Regions from separate parts of the Brevibacterium sp. Mu109 genome, predicted to be linked through region 2. Evidence: predicted binding sites of a transcription regulator. Region 2 holds the regulator's gene; the other holds the start of a gene.

Region 1 (14,362 bases), on a different contig from region 2:
GGAGGTGCGCGCGGCCAGGAGCGCGGCGAAGGGCGTGTCCGCGATCCCGGGCAGGAACTCCCAGCCGGTCGACTCCGTGAGTCTGGCGAGAAGATACTCCACCGCGGAGGCCTCATCCGCGTGGACGTGCTGCAGGGAGTCGGCCGGAACGCTCACCGCTCCGGGCCCCAGCACGGTGAAGCGGGCCACTGCGGTGTCGAGGGCCTGCGTCGCTGCGACGAAGAGGCGGGCCTCCCCTTCCGGATCCCACGCGGTGAGGACCAGGCCCGGGCAGCGGCTCCGTGCGGCCCGATTCAGCATGTTCCGGCTGATGCCCAGTGCTCGGGCCGGCGCATTCGCGGAGACGACCCGGTTCGCCCGCAGGACGGCGACGGGATCCGTGGCGGACAGGTCCGCGTCGATCGCCGCTGCGAGCGCTGGCCAATCCGGAACGATGAGGGCGAGGAGCCGCTGCGTCATGGGGCACCGTCGGAGCGTGTGGAGGAGTCTGAGACGAGACGGAGCGTCCCTGCGGGGACGCTGTGGGATACAGCGGCGGAGGCCACGGGAGCAGCGGAGGAAGAGGAGGGGCGAGACCGCGGAGCTGTGGTCGCGCCGTGGGAGTCGGGGAGGACGAGGGTGTGCTCGCCGGTGTGCGCGCTGCGCAGGCGCAGGGTCCTGCTGCGCAGACGGCCCGTGCCACGATCCGTCCCCTCCCAGGATTCCTCGAGGACTGTCAGCCGCTCGGAGCTTCCGGGGAACGAACTCCCACGCTCTTTCACTCCTCCCTTCGCTGCTCCAGGACCATTCAGCAGGATGAGGGTCGCTCTGCTGTCCCGGAGCTTGGCGGCGATCCGCGCTCGGTCCCCCGCCGAGGCGGAGAACCCCGGATCGACGACGAGCACGTCGAAGGACTCCAGCAGGATCGACGTCACGCGCATCCAGTCCTGTGCAGGGGTGTCCAGGCAGACGAAGCGTGACAGGTCGATTCCCAGATCCCGCATCGCTGAGGCCGCTGGTGCTCCCAGTCCGATGCCCGCACACCACCCTCCGTCCCGGGTCGTCTCCGCACAGCAGGCCAGCGCGAGGGAGAGCACGGCCCGCCCGCTGAGGGAGACGACTTCTCCCTGAGGAAGGCCTCCCCGCGCGAAGAGTCCTGCGAGTGCGGAGCCGACCGGCCGAGGGCGTGCCTGATCGATGAGGGCCGTCGCCGTGGGGATGCCCAGGGAACGACTCAGCTTCTGCGTGAGTGCGCGCGCATCCGTCACCGCATCTGCTGCGGCGGTGGCGGGTGTGGGGGCGACGGACATACCCCCAGTATCGAACACACGTTCGAACGCGGCAAGTGTGCTGGTGTCGCTCACGCAGAGCCCTGCGCCTGCCCGCCGGCCCGATGGTCGCGCAGTGTCCTCTCCGCATCGAACAGCCACGCGACCCCTGCATCGAGGGTGAAGCCCCACCCGCCGCCGATCGTCACGATGTCCGGCTCACAGGGCCCCAGTCGGGCATTCGGGAGGTCGACGAGTGACGGATGGGTGACAGACGTCGCGGGGGCGGGGTCCGCGGAATCGGGGCAGTCGGAGGGATCCGAGAGCAGCTCATCGCCTGCGCGGAGGAGCGCGCCCTCCTCCGTGTGGACGTCGAACCCCGACCCCGCGCGCAGGGCGCCGGTGAAGGGCCGGTCGGCGGCGCGGGTGATGCGCAGGCGGTTCTCGTGGACGGCGATGTGATGCGATCGGCAGAGGAGGAGCATGTTGTCCATGTCCGTGGGGCCGCCCTCGCTCCACATGCGGATGTGGTGAGCCTCCAGGCTGTGGCGGCGGGTGCAGTCGGGGAACTGGCAGTGGAGGTCCCTGGCGGACAGCGCGATGCGCTGCTGCGGAGATGCCAGTCTGCGGGAGCGCCCCAGCGCAAGCACGTCTCCGCTGGCGTCGACGAGGGCTCCGACCAGCTCGCCGCCGCAGGCCAGGCGAGCCGCCGAGGCGGTCGTCAGTGGGCCGCGCTCCGCAGCGTGGCAGCGCTCCGTCAGCCTCCGTGACGTCCCCGCGGGGACGTCTGCACCTTCTGCGCTCTCTGCACCCTCTGCGCCGCTGCCTGCACCGAGGGCCTCGGGCGAGACGTGCACGACGACTGTGGCGCGGGCCGCGCGTCCCCGGTCCTTCCGCGACATCTCATCCCGGTGCTCCCGCATGACCTCGAGGAGGGCATCGACCCGCGTCGCACGATGCTCGGCGCGCACGGGCGGTGGAGGGGACGCCTCTCCCCCGCTGTCGGGTCCGCCGTCGGCGCCGTCGTCGGATTCTTCCGTGCGGTCAAGGCGATCGCGGACTGCATCGAGCGCCTCCAGGAGTTCGACCGCATCGGCCTCCGGCAGATCCAGGATGATGCGGGTCCGCCCGTACTGCTGGGTGGAGATGTAGAGAGAGTCCTGCTCCAGCCGGCGAGGCAGACGAACAGTGACCGCGGCCTCCTCACTGCCGGGGGCCTCGGCGGACGATGCCAGGGGGACCCGGACCTCGGCGATGCCCTCCGGATCCGACGGGTCGAGTCGCCGATAGGCGGCGACCATCGCGGAGATCTGTGAGGCGGTCGCATGCCGGGTGATCTCCGCCGCCTCCTCGTCGTCGATGCGACCGCTCAGGCGAGTGATCTCGCGCGCCTTGCTGAAGGAGATCTTCCCCTCCTCCAGCAGGGAGGCGACCTGCGGCAGCGCGCGCAGGCCCCGCATGACCCGGATGTGCTCCCGTGCGGTGTGCGAATCCATCTCGCACACGAAGGACACCCACTGGGCGAGGGTGCGGACGCCGATCCAGTGCGTCCACGCCTCTGACCGGTCGATCTGGTCGAGCAGCTGCAGGAACTGCGCCTGCTGCCGGGCGATGCTGCCGGCGAGGCGACGCATGCGGTCCGCGATCTCCTGCGCCTCGTCGATCCCGACCGCGCTGGGGAGGCCGTCGCCCTGAGTGTCGTCGGTGCTGTCCGTCATCGCATCCTCCTGAGGTCCATCGGGTCCATCGGGGATGCGCGACGCCGTCGTCGCGGGTGGGCTCCCCGATCTGCTGCTGTGCTGACACAGTAGAAGGAGGCACGGACATGGAAGTCCGCTCAAAGGGATATCCGATCATCGAACTGCGCATCATGAACGATAGATAAACCGAACGGTCCGCTGTTGCCGCTCCCCCATGGGCCCCTGCGACGTCCCCGCGGGGACGTCAGTAGGCTGAAGCTCTTATGAAGGACCTGAGCATCGTCTTCCACACTCCAGAGATCCCCGGCAACACCGGCAACGCAATCCGTCTTGCGGCCGTGACCGGAGCGCATCTGCACCTCGTCGAGCCCCTGGGCTTCGACCTCTCCGACGCGAAGCTGCGGCGAGCCGGTCTCGATTACCACGACCTCGCGCACGTGACCGTCCATCCGACCCTGGAAGACGTGTGGGAGACGCTGGGCGGCCGCCGCGTCATCGCCTTCACCACGCACACGCAGGACAGCTTCGCGGACGTCGCCTACCAGCCCGGCGACGTGCTCCTGTTCGGCAGGGAATCCACGGGGCTGCCCGACGAGGTCGTCGACGATCCGCACGTCGACCTCCAGGTGCGGATCCCCATGCAGCCGTCCCGCCGGTCACTCAATCTCGCGAACTCCGCCTCGATCGCGGTCTACGAAGCCTGGCGACAGCACGGGTACCCCGGAGGGGCGTGACGAAGCGATATGATCGAGGCGATCCATTCGGGCTCAGCGATGTGCCTTCCCCAGGCCCGTCGTCGAAGCTCGGAGGCAGACACTGAAGACCAACGACGAAGGACATCGTCTCGCATGACTGATCCCACCACTCCCCGCGTCCTCACCATTGCAGGATCTGATGTGTCCGGAGGTGCGGGCATCGCAGCGGACCTCAAGATGATCAACGAGTACGGTGCGTTCGGCACCGCCGTCGTCACCTGCGTCGTCACGTTCGATCCGGACGACTCGTTCGGGCACGTCATCAACTTCCTCGACACGGACCTCATCGTCCAGCAACTGGAATCCACACTCGCGATCCACGACTTCTCCGTCATCAAATCGGGGATGCTCGGGTCCGTCGATTCGGCGCTCGCCCTCGCCGGCCGTCTCCGTGAGAACGAGCTGCCCTACGTGTTCGACCCGGTGCTCGTCTGCAAGGGCAGCGGCACGATGGTCGACCTCAAGGACCTGTTCGTCGAGAACCTCGTGCCCCTGGCGACTGTCATCACCCCGAACCTCGAGGAGGCGGCGACGCTGACCGGCGCGGATCCGATCGAGTCGATCGACGAGATGGTCACGGCCGCTCGCGCGATCAAGGCGATGGGTGCCAAGCACGTCGTCGTGAAGGGCGGCGCGCGTCTGGCCGGACCGGACGCCATCGACGTCCTGCTCGAGGAGACGGAGTCGGGAGAGCGCGTCACCGTCCTGACGGCGCCGAAGGCTCACGAGAAGCTCGTGAACGGTGCGGGGTGCTCCTTCGCCTCCTCGATCGCGGCGGGACTCGCGACGGGTCTTGACGTCGCGGAGGCGGTCCGGAGCGCGAAGGCCCGGGTCGCCCACGGGATCGCCTCCTCGCTCGTGAACGCGACCGGGGTCGATTCGCTCTTCCACCCCGCCTCGCGTGTTCAGCCGCAGGAGGGGCTGTTCGTGACAGTGGAGGACTACGGCGCCGAGGACTGAACGCCTGGACCGAACGACTGCGGGCCCGGAACCCTCGCGAAGAGGATTCCGGGCCCGCAGCCGTGTGAGAACGCGTTCAGCCGCGGCGGCCGAAGCCCTTGTAGCGGTCCTTGAACTTCTCCACGCGGCCGGCGGAGTCGAGGATGCGCTGCTTGCCCGTGTAGAACGGGTGCGATGCCGAAGAGATCTCGACGTCGATCACGGGGTACGTGTTGCCGTCCTCCCACTCGAGGGTCTTCTCGCTCGTCGCGGTCGACCGGGTGAGGAACTTGGTGCCGGAAGCGAGGTCATTGAAGATGACCGGGCTGTACTCCGGGTGGATGTCCTTCTTCATTTTAAGTCCTTTGCTGTGAATTCTGATCAGGCCCTGATGCAGCTCGCGCTGCCTGCCAGTGCCCGAATTCCGCACTTGTCCGCGACCGACATGGAGGTCTGGCCCCGAGGGGCCGCGCGCGGACCAGCTACTCATTGTACACAGGTGCGGACCGCTCGTGGCTAGGCTGAGGGCATGAGCATTCTTCCCGAGTTCGTCACCACGTTCACCCTGCCCGAGGCAGTCGAGCACCAGCCGCCCCTCCTGGGCGACCCGGTCGCCCGAGCCGCCGCCGAGGCCCCGGCCGCGCTGCAGAACGCTCGCGCCTTCGCGATCGATCCGGACCTCGCCGACACCGCGGCGCTGATGGAGGCGTACGACCTGCCTGCGGAGGCCTCCGCGAACTGTGTGGTGATCGCTGGGACGCGGGACGGGGATGAGCGTGTCGCGGCGTGCGTGGTGCTCGCGTCCACGCGAGCGGACGTGAATAAGCGGGCCAGGAAGCTGCTGGACGTGCGCAAGGCCTCCTTCCTGTCGATGGATCGAGCGGTTCAGGATTCCGGGATGGAGTACGGGGGCATCGGTCCGATCGGTCTGCCGGAGGGATGGCGTCTGCTGATCGACTCGCGTGTGGTGGAGCAGGCGGAGGTGGTCATCGGCTCCGGGATCCGCGGGTCGAAGATCGTGATGCCCGGAGCGGCTCTCGCACAGCTTCCCGCCGCCGAGGTCGTCGAGGACCTCGCGGTCGAGATCGCCTGACGGCGCGAAGCCTGACTGCGGGCGTGTAGGGGGGCTCGCGCGGCTGGGGTCCCCGCTCGGAAGTTTTCCACAGCTCCTGGTCGTTCTCTTCCGAAACTCGAGGAGAGCGTATAGATTAACGCCCACTGGCATCGATGCTGATGAGGTGGTTGCGGGTGGAGGAGTTCCGACCAGGCGCACGGTTGTGCCACGGACGGTCTCGTCGAGGTGAGAAAACTCGCCGAGCACTGGGGATCGCCGGAGCGGCACTGACGACGCTGTCGCTGATCGGGCTGTCAGGGTGTTCGGGCGCAGCCGATGCAGTACCCACAGTCGGCCCCACTGCCGGCGCCGACGAGTCAGTGGAGCCAGCCGAGTATGAGCCGTCTCTGCCGCCCTATACGAGCGAAGTCGACCTGTCGGCCGAGGACGAAGCCGAGGTCGAAGAACTCCTGCTGCTGATTGATGAGTTCAGCACGTATACGTCGGATGTCACCGCGCAATCAGTATCTGGTTTACAGTCCATTAAAGACAACCTGGATCCGAAATTTATCTCGTCACATGAAGAGTTTGTCTCAGAAGTTAACGCTGATGGCCACGAAGTAGGCGGTTCTGTCACCATTTCCGATACTGCGGTTTGGCGATTCGAGGATCACAATTACGCAATGGTCGGAATTTGTTATGACTACGATCACTGGGGCGTGGTTGACCCGGATACTGGTGATGCCGTTGAGGGCCATGAGGTTAACCAGGATATAGAAACAATGGGATATGTTGAAGCCGAACTGATTGACTCAGAGTGGACCTTATACAACCAAAGGTTCTATGAGGACGGTGCGGGGTGCAATGAGATCCGCTAAGTTCCTCGTAGCAGTCACTTTAATGATCCTCCTGCCAATGCTCGCAACAATAAAAGTCAGCCCTCCAGCACAGTCGCTCTCAACAAACTCGGCAGGTCCGGACTGCGCACATCGTGGGAAGAACAAAATCGAATGTAGAGGCGACGGTGGAGGGAACAAACCACCTCCAAGACGGGACAACGGCGGGGGCGGCGGGAATGGCGGTGGAGACCGCGGCGACAGACGTGGCGGCGGAGGACCTCGGACCGACCCCGATGGACCCGGGTCCTGGTGCGAGATTCCAGAGGGGCAAGAAGCGACCATATGCGAGCACGGCGATCCGGAGTCCGACCCGGACGGCGGCGGTGGCATAGCTCCCCCGATTCCCAGCGAGTCCGACTTCGCGAGCTTCGACATTCCGCCGTCGACTCCGCACGCTCTCCCCGTCGACTGGACGGTCATCGGCAAACCGACCGCTTTCTGGGCGGATGCGAGCGTCAGGGAGTTCTCCGCGGAACTGCTGGGTTTCCCACTGCAGGTGCGTGCGACACCGATCGAGTTCCACTGGGACTTCGGCGACGGGAACTCCACCTCCGCGACGTCTCCCGGCAGGGAGCCCAGCCACCCCCAGTACGGGTCGATCACCCATACGTACAGCGACAAGGGCGACCGCACCGTCACGCTCACGACTGTCTACACCGGCGAGTACAGCTACGGCGGCGGTTGGAGCCCGATCCCGGGAACCGCCGCAGTCCAGAGCGACGGCCTCTCCATGACGGTCTACCGCTACCACAAGTACCGCGTCGAGGATGACTGCAACGAGAACCCCTACGGCACGGACTGCACTGCTGGGTGAGAGCGCCGTGCAGCCGATTGAGGGGCCGCGCTACTCGCCGACGAGGTAGTCGATGAGAGGCTCGTAGAACTGCGGCAGGACGTTGTCGTCGAGGGGGACGGCGACGTCGACCTGTTCCTGCGCCTCGGCGACGAACAGCGCAGGATCGTTGCAGTCCGCGTACCCCACTGTGCGCAGGCCCGCGCTGCCGGCGGCCCCGGCCCAGCCATGGTCCGCGACGACCAGGTCCGGTGTACCCTCCCCCGTCGACTGCAGTGCTTCGAGCAGGGCGAGCATCGGCTCTGCGAAATGCGTGTGCGGCAGACCGCCGTGCTGATGCCAGACGTGCACGCGGTCCATCCGCCGCACATCACCACCCACCGGAGCACCCGCTGGAGCACTCACCCACACGGGTTCGGACGTCTCATCGACCTGGAGGCCCGCGATCGTGGCACCGCGCGACTGCGCCCACGCGGCCACTGCCTGATGCACAGGCAGGAGGCCCGCCGGGTGCCCGGTCGCGAAGAGGAGCGTCCCGCGCGCCTCCACGACCTCCAGCAGCACGGATCGCATCCGGTCCAGTGCGTCGATGCACTTCTCCGCGGAGATCGTATCCACGCCCTCGACGAATCGGCGGTCGTCGCTGATCCCGACTCTGTCGACCATGAGGTCGAACACCTCGTCCTCGGTCCACTCGCGCGAGAGTGAGACCCCGAAGTCGAACTGCCGCTCCTGTGCGAGGAACCGCCCGATGTGGGCCAGATTGTTCTCCCGCGGAGTCGCGACCCGACCGGTGATCCTCACAGCGTCGAGGTGCCGGGCCAGGACCGCGCGATCGGGTCTTACCCGCGGTGCGGACTCAGGCTGCGGCTGATTCATCGTCATCGAAGCGACTCCTTCTTCTCACTCTGCGACCTTCTCACTCGGCGATGTCGTCATTCATCGATCTGCAGTGCGTAGCAGGCGACAGCCGTCGCCGCGGCGACATTGAGGGAATCGACACCGTGCGCCATCGGTATGAGCACGGTCGCGTCGGCGGCATCGATGGTCGCCCGCCGCAGCCCGTCGCCCTCGGTGCCCATGACCAGCGCCACCTGCTCGGGTGCACCGGCGGCGAACTCCTTCAGCGGAACACTGTCCTCCTCGAGCGCGAGCGCGGCGACGGTGAAGCCGGTCTCCCGCAGCTCCCCCAGTCCGTGCGGCCATCGTGTGAAGCGGGCCCACGGCACTTGGAAGACCGTCCCCATCGACACGCGGATGGATCGCCGGTACAGGGGGTCGGCGCATTCGGGAGAGAGCAGGACAGCGTCGACGCCGAGGCCCGCCGCAGACCTGAAGATCGCACCCACGTTCGTGTGGTCGACGACGTCTTCCACGACGACGACCCGTCGTGCGCCCGCCACGGCCTCGGCGACGGGCACCGGGTCGGGACGCTCCATGGATGCCAGCGCTCCCCGGTGCAGATGGAATCCGGTGATGCCCTCGATCCGTGCGTCCGATCCGATGAGGATCGGTGCGTCGCGCCTCCAGGTGCTGCTGAGCGTCTCCACCAGACGGGGGAACCACAGTCTGGTCATGAAGAACGACCTCGGCGTGTGATGCGCGGCGAGGGCACGGTTGATGATCTTGCTCGACTCCGCGATGTAGAGGCCGTTGGCGGCCTCCGTCGACGCGCGCAGCCGCACGTCGGTCAGCTGCGAGTACTCCGCCACGAGAGCAGCTGTGTCTCGGGTAGCGGCAGCGCCCTCCGAATCGTCCGAACGCTCGTCGATGAACCGCAGCCGCTCGACGTCGATCCCCCACGTCTGTGCGAGGGCGAGGATCTCCTCATCCGTCGGTTCGGGCTTCTTCGGGGTGTTCACTGCCGCGTCCTCCAGATGCTCACGGGATCCTGCGGCCGATCACAGGGCGAGGATGCGCCAGAACGCCACGAGGCCCAGGACCACGATGATGACGCGCAGCAGGACGGGGCTGAGCTTCCGTGCCACGCGTGCACCGAAGTACCCGCCGAACAGCGATCCGATCGCGATGAGGAGCACCGCGAGCCAATGGATCCGATCGAAGCCGACGATCGTGTAGACCGTCGCAGACGTGATGTTCACGACGAGCACGAGCACGTTCTTCGCCCCGTTGATCCGCTGCAGGCTGTCCGGCAGGACCAGCCCCAGCAGGCCTACGAGGATGATCCCCTGCGCTGCGGCGAAGTAGCCGCCGTAGATCGCGGTGAGGAACACGATGAGGGTGACCAGCATCCACCGACCGGGCGACAGGAGACCCATGCCTGCGGAAGCCGGATCGACCTCGGCGGTCTCCACGATCTCAACAGTCTTCTTCTTCCGCAGGAAGCGCTGCACCATCGGCTGGAAGACCACCAGCAGCAGCGCCACCACGATGAGGACGGGGACGACCGACTCGAACGTGTCGTCCGGCAGCGTGAGGAGGAGGAACGCTCCCACCAGCGAGCCGATCAGTGACGCCGGCACCAGCTTGAGCAGCCGCTTGCCCTGCCCTCGGATCTCCTCGCGGTAGCCGAAGGACGACGCGACGCCTCCGGGGATCAGGCCGATCGCGTTGCTCATCGTCGCCGTGACGGGCGGGACCCCGAACGCGACGAGAGCGGGGAACGTGATGAGTGTGCCCGATCCCACGGCGGCATTGATGGCCCCTGCGCCGACCCCCGCGAGGAGGATGGCTATGATTTCGTAGATCTCCACGGATCAGTCGTGCGCGCGAGCGGTGAAGCGCCCGTCCTGCTCATCGAGGATGACGGGTACATCGAACGTGGCGGTGAGGTTCTCAGCGGTCAGCGCCTCACGCAGCGGGCCCGCGGACACGATGCCGCCGTCCCGCATCAGCAGAGCGTGCGTCACGCCCTGGGGGATCTCCTCGACGTGGTGGGTGACCATCATCGTCGTCGGCGCGCTGGGCGAGCCGAGGATCTCCGTCAGCGCCTGCAGGAGCTCCTCGCGACCGCCCAGGTCGAGGCCGCTGGCGGGCTCGTCGAGCAGGAGGAGCTCCGGGTCCGTCATGAGCGAGCGGGCGATCTGGGCGCGCTTGCGCTCCCCTTCGCTCAGGGTGCCGAACGGCCGGTGCGCGAGATCTCCGATTCGGAACGCGTGGAGCAGGTCCTCGGCACGCTGCACGTCCGATTCCTCGTACTCCTCGGTCCACCGGCCCAGCACTCCGTAGGCTGCGGTCAGCACGAGGTCCCGCACGATCTCCGAACCGGGGGTCTGCTGCGCGAGGTTCGACGAGGCGAAGCCGATGCGCGGTCGCAGCTCGAACACGTCGACCCGTCCCAGCGTCTCCTCGAGCAGGTTCACCGTGCCCGTGGTCGGGTGCATGCGCGCCCCGGCGAGCTGCAGGAGGGTCGTCTTGCCGGCACCGTTGGGCCCCAGGATGGCCCAGTGCTCGCCTTCGCGCACCGTCAGGCTGAGCTCCTCCAGGAGGATCGTCTGACCGCGACGGACACTGACCGAATCGAACTCCACCACTGCACTCATACCTGTCACCCTATACTTCCAGCGATGCTCACGACGACACCCCTCCTCCCCGTCCTCTTCGCCACCGCGGTCACTGCGCGGCTGGCGGAACGCACTGTCCCCGACGACGTGTCGGAGGCGTTCGTGTCCGCCGGCCTGCCGGTCCCGCTGGTCGTGTCCGACACCGTGTTCGCGCCCCCTGCGGGGTCCGGCGCCGAGGTCCCTGCCGGGCTGCTGCTCTGGGCCGCCGGTCTGCGCCGTGCCGGAGCCGTGAGGGTCCGTGCCGAACCCGTCCACCCGTCGCTGCCGCTGCGGGTGCCGCGCCTGGACCGCGACGGACGCCGGGCGACGGCGCGCGCTTCTGCGCGGACCCGGGCGCTGTGCGTCGTCGAGGATGCGGACGGCGCAGCCCTTGCAGTCGCCGCGGTGGGTCTGGAGGGCGATGTCGTAGTCGTGCCCTGCGCACCGTCCGTGTTCACCACTGTCGACCACACCACCCCCGCCGAGGCCTCACGCCGCCTGCGCGAGTCCGTCATGCACGCGCTCGCGGCCGTCGAAGCGCACGGGCAGTCGTTCACGGACGCAGACTCAGAGCCCCTCGCGGACCTTCCCTGGCGCGACTGGCAGGCGGATCTGTCCGGAGACCACGACGACACGCAGCACGCGGCGCTCGCACTCCTCACGGGCGATCACGATGCGGCCCGCAGCCTCCACACGGCGCTGCACGTGCACGGGAGCCTGTCCTCGCTCGCGGTGCCGGCCCAGACGGGCGGTCCGGTGGTCGGCCCGGCACTCGCCGAGGTCCACAGCGCGGCGGCCCGGGTCATCACCGCGCTCACTCGGCTTAGGATCGAATCATGACTGATCAGGGCCTGCTCGTGTTCGACGTCGACTCCACGTTCATCGAGGAGGAGGTCATCGAGCTGCTCGCCGACGCGACGGGCAGACGCGACGAGGTCGCTGCGGTGACGGAGCGTGCGATGCGCGGAGAGCTGGACTTCTCCCAGAGCCTCCGGGAGCGGGTGGCGGTCCTCGAGGGCCTGCCGGTCAGCGTCTTCGCCGATGCCGCGGCCGCGGTCACGCTGACGCGCGGTGCTCGCAAGGTCGTCGCCGCGGCTGCGGCATCAGGCTGGGCGGTGGCACTCCTGTCCGGGGGCTTCACCGCCGTCATCGAACAGGTGACGCGGGGGATGGAGATCGACGAGGTGCGTGCGAACCACCTCGAGACCCGCGCGGAGGGCGGCACCGAGGTCTTCACGGGGCGCGTCCTGGGCGAGATCGTCGACCGCGCCGGCAAGGCCCGTCATCTGCAGAGCATCGCCCGCGCGCGCGGCATCGACGTATCGCGCACGATCGCCGTGGGCGACGGTGCCAACGACATCGACATGCTCGAGGCGGCCGCGGTGGGCGTCGCCTTCTGCGCGAAGCCGGCTCTGCGCCCCCACGCGGACGTCATCGTCGACGAGCGGGACCTCATGACGGTGTGGCAACAGGCCCGACGCGCACTCCTCACTCCTTGAAGTGACGGATGAGCTCCGGCCGCGCCGCGCCGGCGACGTGCGGCGCGTTCAGGTCGTCCCACGACTCCAGGCGGAACACCGCGATGGAGCTCGGCGGGAACCGCGGCACTTGCCCGGAGGCACCGCCGTCGGTCACATGCGCGACGACACCGCTCACGGTCGGTTCGTGTCCGACGATGACGGCTCCGGCAGCATCGGCCGGGATCGCGGCCATCGCATCGGCCCAGGCATCCACCCAGCCGCTGTAGAGCGATGGATCCTTCACCACAGCGGCAGGTGCCGCACCCAGACCGCTCGTGATGGCCTCGGCGGTGGCGACTGTGCGGACCGCTGAGGAGGCGATGACCGTGTCGATCGCGGGTGAGAGCGAGGCCAGGTGCTCCCCCATCCGGCGGGCCTGGGCCTGACCGGCGTCGCTGAGGGGCCGGTCGAAGTCGTCGGTTCCGGCCTCGGCTGCGGGGATGGTATGCGCGTGGCGGGCGAGTACGAGGAGAGGCATGCTCTCACCGTACCCGCCCGCCACGGGGGTCAGGCGCCGGTCGCGTGCAGACCGCCGTCGACGTGGACCATCTCACCGGTCGTCGCCGGGAACCAGTCGGACAGCAGGGCGACGATCGCCTTGCCCGCGGGCTCCGTGTCCGTCTGGTCCCAGCCCAGCGGTGCGCGCTGGCCCCAGACGTCCTCGAATGCCTCGAAGCCGGGGATGGACTTCGCCGCGGTCGTCTTCAGCGGACCGGCGGACACGAGGTTCACGCGCACGCCGTCGGCACCCATGTACTTCGCGAGGTAGCGGGAGGTCGATTCGAGAGCGGCCTTGGCCACGCCCATCCAGTCATACGCCGGCCAGGCGATCCGCGCATCGAACGTGAGCCCGACGATGCCCGCACCCTCGTTGAGCACGGGACGAGCCGCGACCGCGATCGACTTCAGCGAGTACGCGGAGACGTGGAACGCATTGGATGCGGATTCGAAGGGGGTGTCGAGGAAGACGCCGCCCAGTGCGTCCTTCGGTGCGAAGGCGATCGCGTGGACGATGCCGTCGATGTTCCCGCCCAGGCGCTCGGGCAGCGCGGCGAGGTCGTCGTCGTTCGTCGCGTCGAGCTCGATGACCTGAGCCGTCTGCGGGAGGCGCTCCGCGATGACCGAGGTGATCTTCATCTGGCGGCCGAACGAGGAGAGGATGACCTCCGCTCCCTGCTCCTGTGCGAGGCGGGCCGCGGCGAAGGCGATCGACGCCTCCGTGAGCACGCCGGTGATGAGGATGCGCTTACCGTCGAGGATTCCCATAGGTGGGCCTTTCTGATCAGAGGGTGTCGAGGGCGACGTCTGCCGTCGAAGAATCGTGCGAAGAGTCGTGTGGGTCAGTGTCCCATGCCCAGGCCGCCGTCGACCGGGATGACGGCACCGGAGATGTACGCGGCCTCGTCCGAGGCGATCCAGCGGACCACCTTGGCGACCTCGTCCGGCTCCGCGAAGCGCTTCGCCGGGATCTGCTGCAGGTACTCCTTCTGCTGCTTCTCCGGCAGCTCGTCCGTCATGTCGGTGCGGACGAAGCCCGGCGCGACGACATTGGCGGTGATGCCGCGGGAGCCGACCTCGCGCGTGATCGACCGGGCGAGGCCCACGAGCCCCGCCTTCGACGAGGAGTAGTTCGACTGCCCGGCCACTCCGTAGAGCCCGGAGACCGAGGAGATGAGCACGATGCGGCCGTACTTCGCGCGGATCATGTTCGTGATCGCGCGGCGGGCCGTGCGGTAGGCGCCGCCCAAGTTTGTGTCGATCACGGAGGTGAACTCGTCATCCGTCATGCGCATGAGGAGGTTGTCCGCGGTGATGCCCGCGTTCGCGACGATGATCTCGACCGGGCCCAGCTCCGCTTCGACGGTGGTGAACGCCTGATCGAGTGAGTCCGCATCGGTCACGTCCGCCGCGACGGCGAGTGCCCCGTCCGGCGCGTCGCCGCTGCGCGAGGT
Region 2 (14,362 bases):
CGCGTCGGACGCCACCACGTCGAACCCGTGCTCGCGCAGGCCCGCGACCATGCGATCGCGCTGGCGGGACAGCTCCTGGACTCCTGCGAGCAGGGAGTCCGGGTGCGCGAGCGCGGCCTCTGCCGCGGCCTGCGTGAGTGACGAGAGGTGATACGGCATGCGGACCAGCCGCAGACCGTCCACGAGTCCAGGGTCGGCGGCCGCGTATCCCAGACGGGCTCCGGCGAACGCGAATGCCTTGCTCATCGTGCGCGACACGACGAGGCGGGGTCGCCCGGGCAGCAGGCTCAGGGCCGTCCGGAAGTCAGGGCCCGCGAACTCCGCGTACGCCTCGTCGACGATGACGATCCCGTCTGTCGCGTCGTACACGGCCTCGATGACCTCGAGCGGAGTGCTGTTGCCCGTCGGGTTGTTGGGAGTGCAGAGGAAGACGACATCGGGCGAGTGCGTCCGCACCGCGTCCACCGCATGGTCGACCGTGATCGCGAAGTCCGCACCGCGGGGGACTTCGATCCAGTCCGCACCGGTGGACTGCGCGATGAGGGGGTGCATCGAATAGCTGGGCCCGAAGCCCAGGGCCGAGCGACCGGGCCCCGCATACGCCTGCAGGATGTGGAACAGGACTTCGTTCGAGCCGTTGGCGGCCCAGATCATGTCCGGGGAGATCGAGGAGGGCACCGGAGCCTGCAGAGCAGTGGGCCGACCCTCACGCCGCAGAACGCCGCTCAGGTAGTCGGCGAGCAGATTCCGCAGCGCGGTGAATTCCCGATCGGGATAGCGATTCAGGGTCGAGCTGATCGCCGCGACCCGTTCCTGCAAGGCCGCTGTGACGTCCGCAGGGACGTCGAACGCATTCTCATTGACGTTGAGGCGGACGGGCACATCGATGACGGGTGCACCGTAAGGAGAGCGCCCGCGGAGGTCGTCCCGCAGCGGGAGGGAGCCGAGTGAAGTCACGCATGGAGTTTAGCGCGCGGGGAGTACGAGCCTCTGCCCGGGGTGGACCACGCTCGACTCCATGCCGTTGAGGGTGTGGACCTCATCGATCACGACCCGCGGGTCGCGGTCGTACGCGCGGTCCCCGACCACGGACCAGAGGCTCTCGCCCTCCGACACCACGACCGTGACGGTGCCGGCTGCGGCCCCCTCATCGTCGGCCGCCGCACTGGGCGACCACGCGGCCGCGAACACACCGGCGAGCACCGCGATGAGCACGATGCCCAGCAGCACCGTCCGCGCGAGCCGGACGCGCCGCGGCACCCCGGCGCTGCGCGGGACCTCACGGGTCGTCGTGGACGACGACGTCCGCGACGCGACCTGACGCGAGCGTGCACCGGTGCCCCCGGCGCCGATGGCCGCCGCGCCGCCTTCGAGGACACGCAGCAGATCGCGCGGGACGACAGCAGGGACACGGTCTGTCGAGCGGGTGAGAGCGGGAGCACTCATGTCTGCACCTCCGTGGGGGATCCGGTCCGGCTGACGCCCGACCACATGCTTTCGAACACGTGTACTATTGAACACGCCGTTCGAAGATTTGTCCAGCCTGTATCGAACGGATATGCGATGATGGGAATCGAACGTCGATGGTGCGGTCATGTGGATGAGTCGATCACGAGGCACGGACACAGCCCCGCAGCACAGCGTTCATGCAGGTGAGAAGCGAATGATTACGGCAGCCGTCAGGCTCGGGAGGGGAACGCCGATGACTCCGGAACAGCAGCAGCGTCGCAGGGGGCGTCCGCGCAAGAGCGGACTCGACGAAGAGATCGAAGTGGTGCGCAGGGCGCAGAGCGAAGAGGTGGAGCTGCCGGGCGGCTCAGCGGCGGAGGGCGACAGCCGGCTCACGCAGCGCCAGCGCCTGGTGCTCGAGACGATCGAGCGTGCCGTGTACGTCAACGGCTATCCGCCGAGCATGCGGGAGATCGGAAAGGCCGTGGGACTCGCGTCCCTGTCGTCGGTCGCCCATCAGCTCTCCCAGCTCGAGCGGCTCGGATATCTCCGCCGGGACCCCAAGCGCCCGCGGGCGATCGAGGTCGTCACTCCACCGGAAGAGGTGCGCAAGGGCATCGATCCGTCCCCCAACACCGCGATGGTGCCCGTCGTCGGACGCATCGCCGCGGGCGGTCCCATCCTCGCGGAGCAGGACGTGGACGATGTCTTCGCCCTCCCCCGCCAGGTCGTCGGGTCCGGAGAGCTGTTCCTCCTGAATGTCGTCGGCGACTCGATGCAGGACGCCGCGATCTGCGATGGCGACTTCGTCGTCGTCCGCCGGCAGCCGGATGCGGAGAACGGACAGATCGTCGCCGCCCTGCTGGACGATGAGGCGACCGTCAAGACCCTCAAGCGCGTCGACGGGAAGCAGTGGCTCCTGCCGCAGAACCGCTTCTACGATCCGATCGACGGCGACTTCGCCTCGATCATGGGCGTGGTCGTCGCAGTGATCCGCAAGGTGGACTGATCCGCACCGGGAGCCGCACCGCAGTGACGCGGGGCGGCTCCTGACGGCGCGCCTCCGTCAGGCGTCGGCTCGACGGAGGCGCTCGAGGGCCCCGCGCACCAGCGCGGGGTCCTCCGTCTTCCACATGGGCGGAAGGGAGGCGAGCAGGAATCCGCTGTAGCGCGCGTTCCTCAGCCGTTCGTCGAGGACGGCCACGACTCCCCGGTCCGCCGTCGAGCGGACCAGTCGTCCGGCACCCTGAGCCAGCAGGAGGGCCGCGTGCGTGGCGCTGACGGACATGAAGCCGTTGGCCCCCGCCCGCTGCGCGGATTCCGTCCGTGCCCGCACGAGTGGATCATCGGGGCGCGGGAACGGGATCCGGTCGATCACGACGAGCCGGCACGTGCGCCCCGGAACGTCGACGCCCTGCCACAGGGACAGGGTCCCGAACAGCGACGATTCGTCGTCGGAGGCGAACCGGGAGACGAGCGAGCCCAGCCCGTCCTCTCCCTGCAGGAGTATCGGCAGGTCTGTGCGCGCCCGCATCTCCTCGGCAGCCCGAGTCGCGGCGGCTCGAGACGAGAAGAGGCAGAGCGCGCCGCCGCCCGATGCCCGCAGCAGCTGCTCCAGCTCGTCCAGCGATTCCTCGCTGGCACCGCTCCGACCGGGCCGCGGCAGGTGCGATGCGACGTAGAGGATCCCCTGACGCGTGTAGTCGAACGGTGAGCCCACGTCGATCGCGTCATAGCGCGGAGCACTGGGTCCGCCCAGCCCCAGCGCTCCTGCGACGGTCTCGAACCGTCCGCCCAGCGCCAGGGTGGCGGACGTCGCGACGACGGTCGACTTCTCGAAGATCCCCGACCGCATCGTCCCGGCCACCGACAGCGGAGCGACGACGAGCGAGGTCGTGGTCCGTTCGCGGAAGGTCGAGCGCGAGACCCACGCGACGTCGTTGTCCGCATCGTCGGCGAGACGCGACGCGACCTCGAACACCTCGAGCGCACGCGCCCGTGCGAGCTGCCGACCCGCGTCGGGGTCCGCATCACCGCCGGATGCACCGGAGCCGAGGTCGGCGATGAGCTGGCGAGACGCGTCGCGCACCTGGGCCACGCCCACGGCGAGGGCCTCCGGCCACCGCTCGATGAGTCCCTCCTCGGCCACCTCCAGTGCCTTCTCCAGCCGTGCGCCCGCTGACTCGAGCAGGCCGATCACACCGTCCTGCACGAGACCGCTCCTCCGCACCGACGAGGCGGCGTGGTCGATCATCGCGGCGGTGAGGGTCCCGGACAGCGCGTTCGTCACACGATCCCGCAGTTCGTGCGCCTCATCCACGATGACGGCTGAGTGCTCCGGGAGCACTGCGTGGTCCCCGAACGCGTCGATCGCCAGCAGCGCGTGGTTCGTGACGACGACGTCAGCGCCCCCCGCGCGGATCTTCGCCATCTCCGCGAAGCACTCCTCGAACGCCGGACACTTCGATCCGAGGCAGTCGAAGGCGTTGACCGATGCCTGCGACCATGCGCGGTCGGAGACCCCCGGGGTCAGGTCGTCCCGGTCACCCGTCTCCGTCGTGCGCACCCACGAGCGGATGCGCTGGATCTCCTCCCCCAGCGCACTCGCAGAGGCGCTCCCGTCGCCGGCGCGCCGCGAGGCCGCCTCGTCGGCGCCGAAGTCGAAGAGCATCCCCGCCCCGTCCTCCGGATAGCCGCCGTCCAGCTTGTGCCGGCAGGCGTAGTTCCGACGGCCCTTGAGGACTGCGAACGAGGGCTTCCTGGTGAGCTCGTCCTTGACCGCGCGGACCAGTCGGGGCAGGTCCCGATCGACGATCTGCGCCTGCAGCGCGAGAGTCGCCGTGGAGACGATCACCCGATCGCCGGTGCGGGTCGCGTGGTCGAGCGCCGGCACCAGGTACGCGAGGGATTTGCCCGTGCCCGTCCCCGCCTGCACCAGCAGGTGGCTGCCGCGGTCCAGGGAGCTCGCGACGGCCTCGGCCATGGTCCTCTGACCTTCGCGCTCACTGCCGCCCACCGCGTGGACGGCGGATGCGAGAAGGTCCGGAGTGTCGCTCACCCCTCGTCTTCCTGCGTCGTGCTCCGCTCTCCGTCGTCCTCCGGCTGCGGAGCGGTACCCCCACCCGCGTACATGTCGGGCTGGAGGTACGGCTCGAGCTCCGCTGCGAGTGCCTCGTCGACCCGGGCCTGCAGCAGAGTGCCCTCCGGGAGGAACCGTTCGTCGAGGACGGTGCCCCGGTCGTAGACGCGGCTCACCAGCTCTCCGCGGTCGAACGGCACGAGGACGGTGAGCTCGTGCGCCATCGCCGGGAGCATCCGCGCGATCGCCGCACGCAGCTCGTCCAGTCCGGCTCCCGTCTGCGCCGACACTGCGAGCGACCCCGGGTGATCCAGCAGCAGCCCCGCCAGCGCGGCGGGCTCCGCGGCGTCGGCCTTGTTGAAGACGAGGAGCTCCGGCAGCTCTGCGGCAGACGCGTCCGCGAGCACTTCGCGCACGGCTGAGATCTGCCCGCCGGGGTCCGGGTGCGATCCGTCCACGATGTGCACGACCAGGTCCGCGCCGGCCGCTTCCTCGAGTGTCGAGCGGAATGCCTCGACGAGCTGGTGCGGGAGGTTCCGCACGAACCCGACGGTGTCCGTGAGCGTGTACACGCGGCCTTCGTCCGTCTCCGCTCTGCGGACTGTGGGGTCGAGGGTCGCGAAGAGCTGGTTCTGCACCATCACGCCCGCGTCCGTGAGGCGGTTGAGCAGCGAGGACTTGCCCGCGTTGGTGTAGCCGACGATGGCGACCGACGGGATGGAGTGCCGGGTGCGGTCAGCGCGCTTCGTCTCCCGCGCAGGCGCCATCGCCCGGATCTGCTTGCGCAGCCTGGACATCCGCGTGCGGATGCGACGGCGATCGAGCTCGATCTTCGTCTCGCCGGGACCGCGCGAGCCGATGCCCTCGCCGCCGGCGACACGACCGCCCGCCTGCCGCGACATCGATTCGCCCCAGCCGCGCAGGCGCGGCAGGAGGTACTCGAGCTGGGCCAGTTCGACCTGTGCCTTGCCCTCGCGCGACTTCGCATGCTGCGCGAAGATGTCGAGGATGAGGGCGACCCGATCGATGACCTTGACCTTCACGACGTCCTCGAGGCCGCGTCGCTGGCTGGGCGCGAGCTCCGTGTCCACGACGACCGTGTCCGCCCCGACCGCTTCGACGATGTCGCGCAGCTCGCGGGCCTTGCCGCTGCCCAGGTAGGTCCCGGGATCGGGCTTGTCGCGCTTCTGCAGGACGCCGTCGAGGACTGTGGAGCCTGCGGTCTCCGCCAGCGCGGCGAGTTCGCGGAGGCTCGTCTCCGCATGCGCGGATCGCCCCTGACCGTAGAGTCCTGCGAGCACGACCTGCTCGAGGCGCAGCTGTCGGTACTCGACTTCGGTGACGTCCTCGAGCTCGGTCGACAGGCCGCTCACCCTCGTGAGCGCGGATCTGTCGAGGACGTCCAGCTGCGACGCCTCATCGTGCGAGACGCCTCCCGCGTCCAGCGCCGAGGCCCGGCCGAGGATGCGGTCGATCACTCGGTCCCCGCCCTCGTCGCTCCGACCGGTGGAGTCCGGTTCGGCCGCGTCGGGGTGGGTCGCCCCGTCATCGATCTGCGTCATGTACTCCCTCTCTGCAATGGATGACCATTCTCCCACAGCGCCTACACTTCCCCCATGGCCGATCACTACTTCTCCGCGGCACCCGCCAGTGCAGCCGAACGCCGGGACCGCTCCGTGCGGCTGGGAGGTCGTGACGTCGACGTCACGACCGCCGGCGGAGTCTTCTCTCCCGAGCACGTGGACACCGGCACGCGTGTCCTGCTGGATCACGTCCCGGAGCCGCCGAGCGGTGATCTGCTCGATCTGGGATGCGGCTGGGGTCCCATCTCCCTGGACGCCGCTCTCCGAGCGCGCGAGGCCGGTACGGCTGTGCGGGTGTGGGCGCTCGACGTCAACGAGCGGGCGCTCGGGCTCACCGCCGACAACGCGGCTGCGCTGGGTCTCACGAACGTGAACGCGGTGACGGACGCCGATGTTCCCGCAGACCTCGGCTTCTCCGCGATCTGGTCGAATCCCCCCATCAGGGTGGGCAAGGCGGCGCTGCACGACATGCTCCTGACGTGGCTGCCACGTCTGCTCCCGGATGCGAGCGCCCACCTCGTCGTCGCGAAGAAGCTTGGCGCCGATTCGTTCCTGCGGTGGCTGGACACCGAACCGGGAGCGGAGTTCTCAGCCGAGCGGATCGCCACGGCGAAGGGATTCCGCGTCCTCCGCGTCGATCGTTCCGCCTGAACCGCGCGTCACTCGAGCCGGTCCGCCCGTCGCGTCACGCGACAGAGAGCTCAGTCCAGCAGGGTCACGTCGGCAACGAGGACTGCGGGCCCGGACAGGAACACCCGGTCGGCTTCGATCTCGACCCGCACGGGTCCACCCGGCTGGTCCACCGTCCAGTCGACGGGTCCGTCGTGACCTGCCCAGAAGCGGGCGGCCAGCGCGGCGGCGCACGCACCCGTGCCGCATGCCATCGTCTCCCCCACTCCGCGCTCGTGCACCCGCATCCGGAGGCGACCGGTGCGCGGATCGTCGTCGCCATCGGCGTCGACGACGATGAACTCGACGTTCGTCCCGTGCGGCGGGACGGGGTCCACGTCCGGGACGGCTCCCAGATCGGCGCTGATCAGTTCGTGCAGGGAGGGCAGGGCCACCACGGTATGGGGATTCCCCATGTCGACGCTCACCGCGGGGCGGGCGACGTCCGTGCCGCGGGTCGTGACGATCGAGTCCGCGCCGCGCTCCACATCCCCCGTCCGCGCCGCGGGCAGGTCCCAGGCTCCCATGTCGACCCGGTACCAGGGTGCGGGTCCGCCGGCGGGATCCGGAACGACGGTGACGGTCTTCACGCCGCCGCGCGTGCCCACGAGGATGGGCGCAGAGGCGTCGACGAGCCCGTTCTCCACGAGGTAGTGCGCGAAGACGCGGACACCGTTCCCGCACATCTCCGCGATCGACCCGTCGGCGTTCCGGTAGTCCATGAACCACTCCGCCCCGGCAGCAGCGGCATCACCGGCACGATGCGCGGTCTGGTCGCCGTGCATGAGCGCGCTCGACCGGACGACGCGGATGAGCCCGTCACCACCGATCCCCCGTCGCCGGTCGGTCAGCTCGCGCACGGCTTCCGCGTCGAGCCGCTCGCCGGCGTCCGGATCGTCGATGAGGACGAAATCGTTGGCTGTTCCGTGTCCCTTGGTCACCCTGGCTGTGCTCACGCGCGCAGTCTACGACGTGAGGCTCAGGGCTCGCTCCACGAGGTCGGGGGCGTCTGCGGGCAGGAGGTGGACGCGGGCATCACGGCGGAACCACGTCACCTGGCGCTTCGCGAACTGCCGCGTGCGGATGATGGTCCGGTCGATCGCCTCCGCCCGCGTCATGGTGCCGTCGAGGTGTGCCGCGATCTCCGCATAGCCGATCGCCTGACCGGCCGTCGATGAGGCGCGCAGCCCCAGGGCGCGGAGCCCGACGACCTCGTCGACCCACCCCGCTTCCCACATGCGATGCACGCGATCCTCGATCCGGCGGTGCAGGACATCCCGGTCGAGGACGAGCCCGATCTGCACTGTGGGGCGCACGTACGTGTAGTCCGGGAGGTGGGCGGTGAACGGCGAACCGGTGATCTCGATGACTTCGAGTGCGCGGACGATCCTGCGCGAGTCCCCCGGCGCGATCGTGTCCGCAGCCGGCGGATCGAGCGCGCGCAGCCGGCTGTGGAGGGAGGCGGCTCCCTGCGACGCGACCTCCGCCTCCAGACGCGCGCGCACGTCCGGATCGGTCCCGGGGAAGCGGATGTCGTCGGTGACCGCACGGACGTACAGTCCGGAGCCGCCGACCATCACCGGCTGTCCGCTCCGTGCCTCGATGTCGCCGATCGCCTCCCGCGCGAGCCGCTGGAACTCCGAGACGCTCGCCGATTCGTGGATGTCCAGGACATCGATGAGGCGATGGGTGATCCCGCCGCGCTCGTGAGGCGGGAGCTTCGCCGTGCCGATGTCCATCCCGCGGTACAGCTGCAGTGCATCGGCATTCACGATCTCTCCGCCGAGCTGCCGGCTGAGTGCGATCGCGAGGTCGGACTTCCCCGTTGCCGTCGGGCCGACCACCGTGATGAGAGGACGGGTCATGCGCGCTGCTTCGCGGACTGCGCCATCCGGCCCACCCGCGTACCGGAGGCTTCCGGGACCGCCTCTGCGGGGTCCACTGCGATGAGTCGATACCGCACGTGGTGCACGTCGACGGCCGCGACAGCCGTCCCGTGCGCGCCTGCGAGGTCCACCGCCGCCAGCGCGTCCGTGCACGCAGCCGCAGCGTCAGTCTCGCCGTGGAGTATCGCCAGGACGGAAGTGTCGATGGGCCCGGTCAGCGCGCGCTCCAGCCGGTCGTCGAACTCCGCTGCTCCGGGGCGACGCTCCAGCGGGGCGTCGGGGTGGGCCGCCCCGGAGAAGTCGATGGGGACGAGCAGCGGCTCCGTCTGACCCGCTGTCAGGGGCAAGCGGGCTGGGGACGTCGGCACGAGGCGTACGGTGCGCGACGCCTCCAGCGCGACGAGCACGGCGACCGCGACACCGATCGGGATCTCGCAGTCACGGGCTGCCGCGGTGGACCCGTCCGCGCGCAGCCTCCGGACCTCGACGGCGAGGTCCTCGCCCGTCAGAACGGACGAGGGGTCCACGACGCATCCGCCTTCGGTGCGGTCGATTCGGACTCCGACCCCGATCCCGAGGCCGCCCAGGCTCAGCAGGGGCGGAACCGGGCCGTTGGGAACCGCGACCCGCCACGTCTGCGCGCGGCCGAGCCGGCGGTGCAGCGCCGTGCGGAACTCCCGCATCGCGGTCGGTTCGCGATGGTCGACGCCCTCCAGCAGGAGGGCGGTGCCGGGGATCACGAGCACGGTCAGGTCACCCGTCCAGGCCCGCACGCAGAGTCGGCATCCCGAGTGCGGTGGTCGCGGGGGCCTGTCCCGGACCCGCTGCGGGGGCACCGCAGGAATCCGCCTGCGCACGGTCGTATGCATCGCCCGCACCGGTCCTCCGGAGCGCATACCCGGAGTCGCTTAAGAGGAAGTAGGGCTTGGCGTCGTCGATGACGACGGAGACCACGTCGCCGGGACGGGGCACGGGTGCGCCCTCCGACACTCCGACGTGCACGAGGCGGTGGTCCTCGGCACGGCCGGAGAACCGCCCGTGCTGCGCATCGGGCAGCGAGTGCACCAGCACGTCCTGCCGGGTGCCGATGAGCTCTCGGTTCAGGTCGTGGGAGATCTCATCCTGCAGCGCGACGAGTCTCTCGAACCGCTCCTGCACGATCTCCTTGGGCACCTGATCGGGCATGGTGGCCGCGGGGGTGCCCGGACGGATCGAGTACTGGAAGGTGAAGGCCTGGGAGAAGCGGGCGGCGCGCACGACGTCGAGTGTGGCGTCGAAGTCCTCGTCCGTCTCTCCGGGGAAGCCGACGATGATGTCCGTCGTGATGGCCGCGTGGGGGATGCGCTCCCGTACCTGCTCGAGGATGCGGAGGAACCGTGAGGAGCGGTACGACCGTCGCATCGACCTGAGGATCGTGTCGGAGCCGGACTGCAGGGGCATGTGCAGCTGCGGCATCACGGTGGGCGTCTCCGCCATCGCATCGATCACGTCGGTGGAGAAGGCGGCGGGGTGCGGACTGGTGAAGCGCACCCGCTCGATTCCCTTCACACGGCCGACCGCGCGCAGCAGCTTCGCGAACGCCCCCTTGTCGCGGAACTCCGCTCCGTAGGAGTTGACGTTCTGGCCCAGGAGGGTCACTTCGACCACGCCGTCCGCCGCGAGCGCCTCGACTTCGGCGAGGATGTCCCCCGGCCGCCGGTCCTTCTCCTTGCCCCGCAGCGATGGGACGATGCAGAACGTGCAGGTGTTGTTGCACCCCACGCTGATGGAGACCCACCCGGAGTGGGTCGACTCACGGCGGGTCGGGAGCGTCGAGGGGAACACATCGAGTGAGTCGAGGATCTCCACCTGCGCTTCCGCGTTGTGCCGGGCACGCTCGAGAAGAGCGGGCAGGGACCCCATGTTGTGGGTACCGAAGACGACATCGACCCACGGCGCCCGCTTCACGATCTCGTCGCGATCCTTCTGCGCCATGCACCCGCCCACGGCGATCTGCATGCCCGGTCGCTGCTCCTTCACGTGGGACAGCCTGCCGAGGTTGCCGTAGAGGCGGTTGTCCGCGTTCTCGCGCACCGCGCACGTGTTGAAGACGACGATGTCCGCCTGCTCTCCGACCACCGCAGGCTCATACCCTGCGCCATGGAGCAGGCCCGACAGTCGTTCAGAATCGTGGACGTTCATCTGACAGCCGTACGTCTTCACTTCGTACGTCTGCGGGTTCGCAGGAGCAGGTGCGAGGGCGGTGGGAGAGATCTCAGTCATGGCGGGACCATCCTACCGATGGAGGACGCAGGCGCTCGCGCGCACAGGTGCGGCGATCAGGCGGGGTGATCACTCACATGCCGAGGCAGCTCAAGCGCCCGCCGTCCGACCACCCGACCGCGGCGAGGACGTCATCCGCCACCGCGCGAGCCGCCGCGTGGTCGAGGGGGCCGTTGACACCTCTGAAGGCCACCGCGAGGGTCGCGGTGCCGTCGATCTTCACGAACCGCGTCACCGCACCGCCGATGAACAGCGATCCGGCGTCGACGATCGCGGAGTACGCATAGGTCCAGCCCGGGGAGTCGAGGGGCACGATGCGCACGCCGGGGTGGTCATACTCCTCACGGACGGCGTCCAGCGAGTGATCGCGCGGTTCCGTATCGGAGGAGACGACGGAGACGAACACGTGGTCTGCACGGCCGGTCCTCTGCTGGTGCGCGCCCCCTGCGGGGTCGGTCCCGAACGAGAGGATCGCGCCGCTGCCGTCGGCGTAGACGCTCACCTGTGTGACGAGCAGGGCAGACTCCGGCAGGCCGAAGTAGGCGGCTGCTCGGGGTGTGAGGAGCTCTGCGGAGTCAGGAGGCAGCAAGTCGTCGACGTGCCTGCGTGAGTGCGCGGCACGGACATGGTCTGCGGACATCGTCGTTCCTGTTCCTCGCGGACGCACAGACCGAACGCCATCGTCGATCCGTGGAAGGACCAGCCTACGAGCGACGATCTCTCCTGCTGCGGCTGATGCACGATCTGTCACCAATCCGTTACAGGACGCGTCTCGTCACTGAGCTTCGCCGGACTCCTCTGCGAGCGCCTGCTCAGCCGCCCGGCGTCCGACGGAACCGCCGAAGCCGCGACGCGCCAGCAGTCCGAGGGTCCGCCGCAGGCGCACCTCATGAGCGAGTCCGCGAGTCCCGGCCGCCTTCTTCCTGGCTGCGGCCAGGGCCAGGGGGAAATCGTCCCCCAGGTCGTCCAGTGCGTCGCGCGCGTCGTCGTCCGACACGCCCTTGTCCCGCAGAGCGCGGCTGATGGCGGAGAGCGACTTTCCCCTGCCATCCCGCTGCGACCTCACGAACTGCTCCGCGAAGCGCGCGTCGTTCAGGAGACCGGCCTCTTCGAGACTCACGAGCAGCCGGTCGACGATGGGCTCCTCACACCCCTTGCGGATGAGCTTCTGCCTGAGCTCCGTGCGACTGTGGTCGCGCAGCGCGAGGATCGCGTAGGCCCGCTTCGTCGCCTCGCCGAAAGCCTGGTCGTCGTCCTCCGCTGCGCCCGCGGAGCCGGCACCGCTGTATGCGTCGCCGGCCCCGACCGGATCGGCACGGGGGGCATCAGGCACCGCGTCGATCGCCCGCTGGAGGGAGTCGAGCAGCGACGTGCGGTCGTCCGGCTCCCCCATCGGGTCAGAACTCCGCGTCGGCCGGAGCCGGAACGGCATCGACGGGTGCGTCGGCTGCGTCTTCCTCCACGGAATCAGCAGCATCTGCCGCGGGCTCCATGATGAGGCCGAGCTTGTGCTTGATCTTCAGCTCGATCTCCTCCGCGAGACCCGGGTTGTCACGGAGGAAGTTGCGCACGTTCTCCTTGCCCTGCCCCAGCTGATCGCCGTCGTAGGTGAACCACGAACCGGATTTGCGGACGATCCCGTTGTCGACGCCCATATCGATGAGGCTGCCTTCGCGGGAGATCCCCTGGCCGTAGATGATGTCGAACTCCGCCTGCTTGAAGGGCGGGGCGATCTTGTTCTTGACGACCTTGACGCGCGTGCGGTTGCCCACCGCGTCGCCGCCCTCCTTCAGCGTCTCGATGCGGCGGACGTCCAGACGCACGGATGCGTAGAACTTCAGTGCCTTGCCGCCCGACGTGGTCTCCGGAGACCCGAAGAAGACGCCCACCTTCTCACGCAGCTGGTTGATGAAGATCGCGGTCGTCTTCGAGCTGGCGAGAGCACCGGTGATCTTGCGCAGGGCCTGTGACATGAGCCGTGCCTGGAGGCCCACGTGCGAGTCGCCCATCTCCCCCTCGATCTCCGCCTTGGGCACGAGCGCGGCCACGGAGTCGATGACGATGACGTCCAGAGCACCGGAGCGGATCAGCATGTCCATGATCTCCAGTGCCTGCTCACCCGTGTCCGGCTGCGACACGAGCAGCTGATCGGTGTCCACACCGAGCTTCTTCGCGTACTCCGGGTCCAGCGCGTGCTCGGCATCGACGAATGCGGCGATGCCGCCCGCCTTCTGGGCGCTCGCGACGGCATGGAGCGCCACGGTCGTCTTGCCGGATGATTCCGGGCCGTAGATCTCGACCACGCGACCGCGCGGAAGACCGCCGATCCCCAGCGCGATGTCCAGTGCGACGGACCCGGTGGGGATCGCTTCGATGGGTGCGCGCGTCTCCTCGCCCAGTCGCATGATCGCGCCCTTGCCGTACTGACGGTCGATCTGACCCATCGCGGCTTCGAGCGCCTTCGCCTTGTCCGCACCTGCTGTGCGCGGCGTGCGGGTGTTCTTCCCTGCCATGTCTCCTCCTCCAGCGGATCTGCCGTGGTTGTCGGTACCAGCGTAGGCACCTGCACGGACACGGCACCGCGAGCGCTTCGAATCTGTGCACGGCCGCGCCCTTCGTCCCCAGGCGGATCGACGCATCGCGGCCGGTTCAAGAGTAACCCAATGGGAACACGTGTTCGAACGTCGAGGCGGGCGTGTCGCCCCCGGACCACGGCTGCGCGCCGCCCCAGTGGGACGGCGCGCAGCAGGTGAGGCCGTTCGTGCTCCCGCCTCTGGTCAGCGACCCCGGGTCACAGGGGTGCGGAGTTGGGCTTGTCCCGGCCCAGCCGGCGCTCTTCCGGCACACCGGCCGCATCGCAGACCGCGGCCCACACCTCGCGTGGACCGCTGCCGGCTTCGAAGGCCTGTGCGGGGGTGCGGGAGCCCAGGGTGCTGAGAGCGAGGTCCGTATGGAGCGACGAGGCCCGGACACGGCCGAACTCATCTTCCATGAGCTCCCAGTAGAGCGCGTGACGCACGGTGCGGGATCAGACCCGGCTCGCCATGGCGCGGCCGTCCGCCAGCGGGTCCTCGGACAGCACGCGGCGGGAGAGCTCGACCGGCACCGTGTCCGGGATCGCGACGCCTTCGTCGAGCGCGAAGCGATCACTCACATCCCGCAGGAGGATCGAGACCGGCATGTCGAGGGCTCCGCAGATCGATGCGAGGAGCTCCGAGGAGGCCTCCTTCTGACCGCGTTCGACCTCACTGAGGTAGCCGAGCGACACCCGGGCATCGGACGACACTTCACGCAGCGTCCGGCCCTGGCGTCGGCGTGCAGTGCGGAGCGCATCGCCTAGCTCGATTCGCAGAAGAGTCATGCGGATCCTTTCTCGCCGAACATCCGACCGGACTCGTCGCCGCGGTGGTTGACAGAGTGCATAACCGATGCGG

The links. The regulator LexA, encoded in region 2, represses DNA repair genes until DNA is damaged. The targets are predictions, from matches to a motif close to TCGAACANNTGTTCGA.
Region 1: BSP109_RS01725 (HNH endonuclease signature motif containing protein) is a predicted target of LexA. The motif match lies at 3,085-3,100, and genes of this name have one in related genera.

The regions. Positions count from the first base shown of each region.
Region 1 covers NZ_FXZF01000002.1:87,275-101,636, forward strand. Annotated here, with positions in the region: gene BSP109_RS01715 (DNA polymerase Y family protein) at 1-459, opposite strand, end outside; gene BSP109_RS01720 (hypothetical protein) at 456-1,289, opposite strand; gene BSP109_RS01725 (HNH endonuclease signature motif containing protein) at 1,340-2,965, opposite strand; gene BSP109_RS01730 (tRNA (cytidine(34)-2'-O)-methyltransferase) at 3,211-3,681, shown strand; gene BSP109_RS01735 (PfkB family carbohydrate kinase) at 3,796-4,662, shown strand; gene BSP109_RS01740 (type B 50S ribosomal protein L31) at 4,739-4,996, opposite strand; gene BSP109_RS01745 (YbaK/EbsC family protein) at 5,171-5,734, shown strand; gene BSP109_RS01750 (hypothetical protein) at 5,890-6,573, shown strand; gene BSP109_RS17935 (PKD domain-containing protein) at 6,611-7,408, shown strand; gene BSP109_RS01760 (phosphatase) at 7,439-8,272, opposite strand; gene BSP109_RS01765 (RNA methyltransferase) at 8,323-9,249, opposite strand; gene BSP109_RS01770 (sulfite exporter TauE/SafE family protein) at 9,289-10,101, opposite strand; gene BSP109_RS01775 (ABC transporter ATP-binding protein) at 10,105-10,890, opposite strand; gene BSP109_RS01780 (hypothetical protein) at 10,915-11,730, shown strand; gene serB (phosphoserine phosphatase SerB) at 11,727-12,389, shown strand; gene BSP109_RS01790 (histidine phosphatase family protein) at 12,379-12,888, opposite strand; gene fabI (enoyl-ACP reductase FabI) at 12,918-13,676, opposite strand; gene fabG (3-oxoacyl-ACP reductase FabG) at 13,751-14,362, opposite strand, start outside.
Region 2 covers NZ_FXZF01000004.1:26,795-41,156, forward strand. Annotated here, with positions in the region: gene BSP109_RS03410 (histidinol-phosphate transaminase) at 1-957, opposite strand, end outside; gene BSP109_RS03415 (hypothetical protein) at 967-1,446, opposite strand; gene lexA (transcriptional repressor LexA) at 1,799-2,458, shown strand; gene BSP109_RS03425 (ATP-dependent DNA helicase) at 2,516-4,507, opposite strand; gene hflX (GTPase HflX) at 4,504-6,090, opposite strand; gene BSP109_RS03435 (class I SAM-dependent methyltransferase) at 6,145-6,762, shown strand; gene dapF (diaminopimelate epimerase) at 6,813-7,736, opposite strand; gene miaA (tRNA (adenosine(37)-N6)-dimethylallyltransferase MiaA) at 7,746-8,645, opposite strand; gene BSP109_RS03450 (hypothetical protein) at 8,642-9,439, opposite strand; gene miaB (tRNA (N6-isopentenyl adenosine(37)-C2)-methylthiotransferase MiaB) at 9,420-10,928, opposite strand; gene BSP109_RS03460 (hypothetical protein) at 11,002-11,568, opposite strand; gene BSP109_RS03465 (regulatory protein RecX) at 11,704-12,321, opposite strand; gene recA (recombinase RecA) at 12,326-13,441, opposite strand; gene BSP109_RS03475 (DUF3046 domain-containing protein) at 13,720-13,947, opposite strand; gene BSP109_RS03480 (helix-turn-helix domain-containing protein) at 13,957-14,289, opposite strand.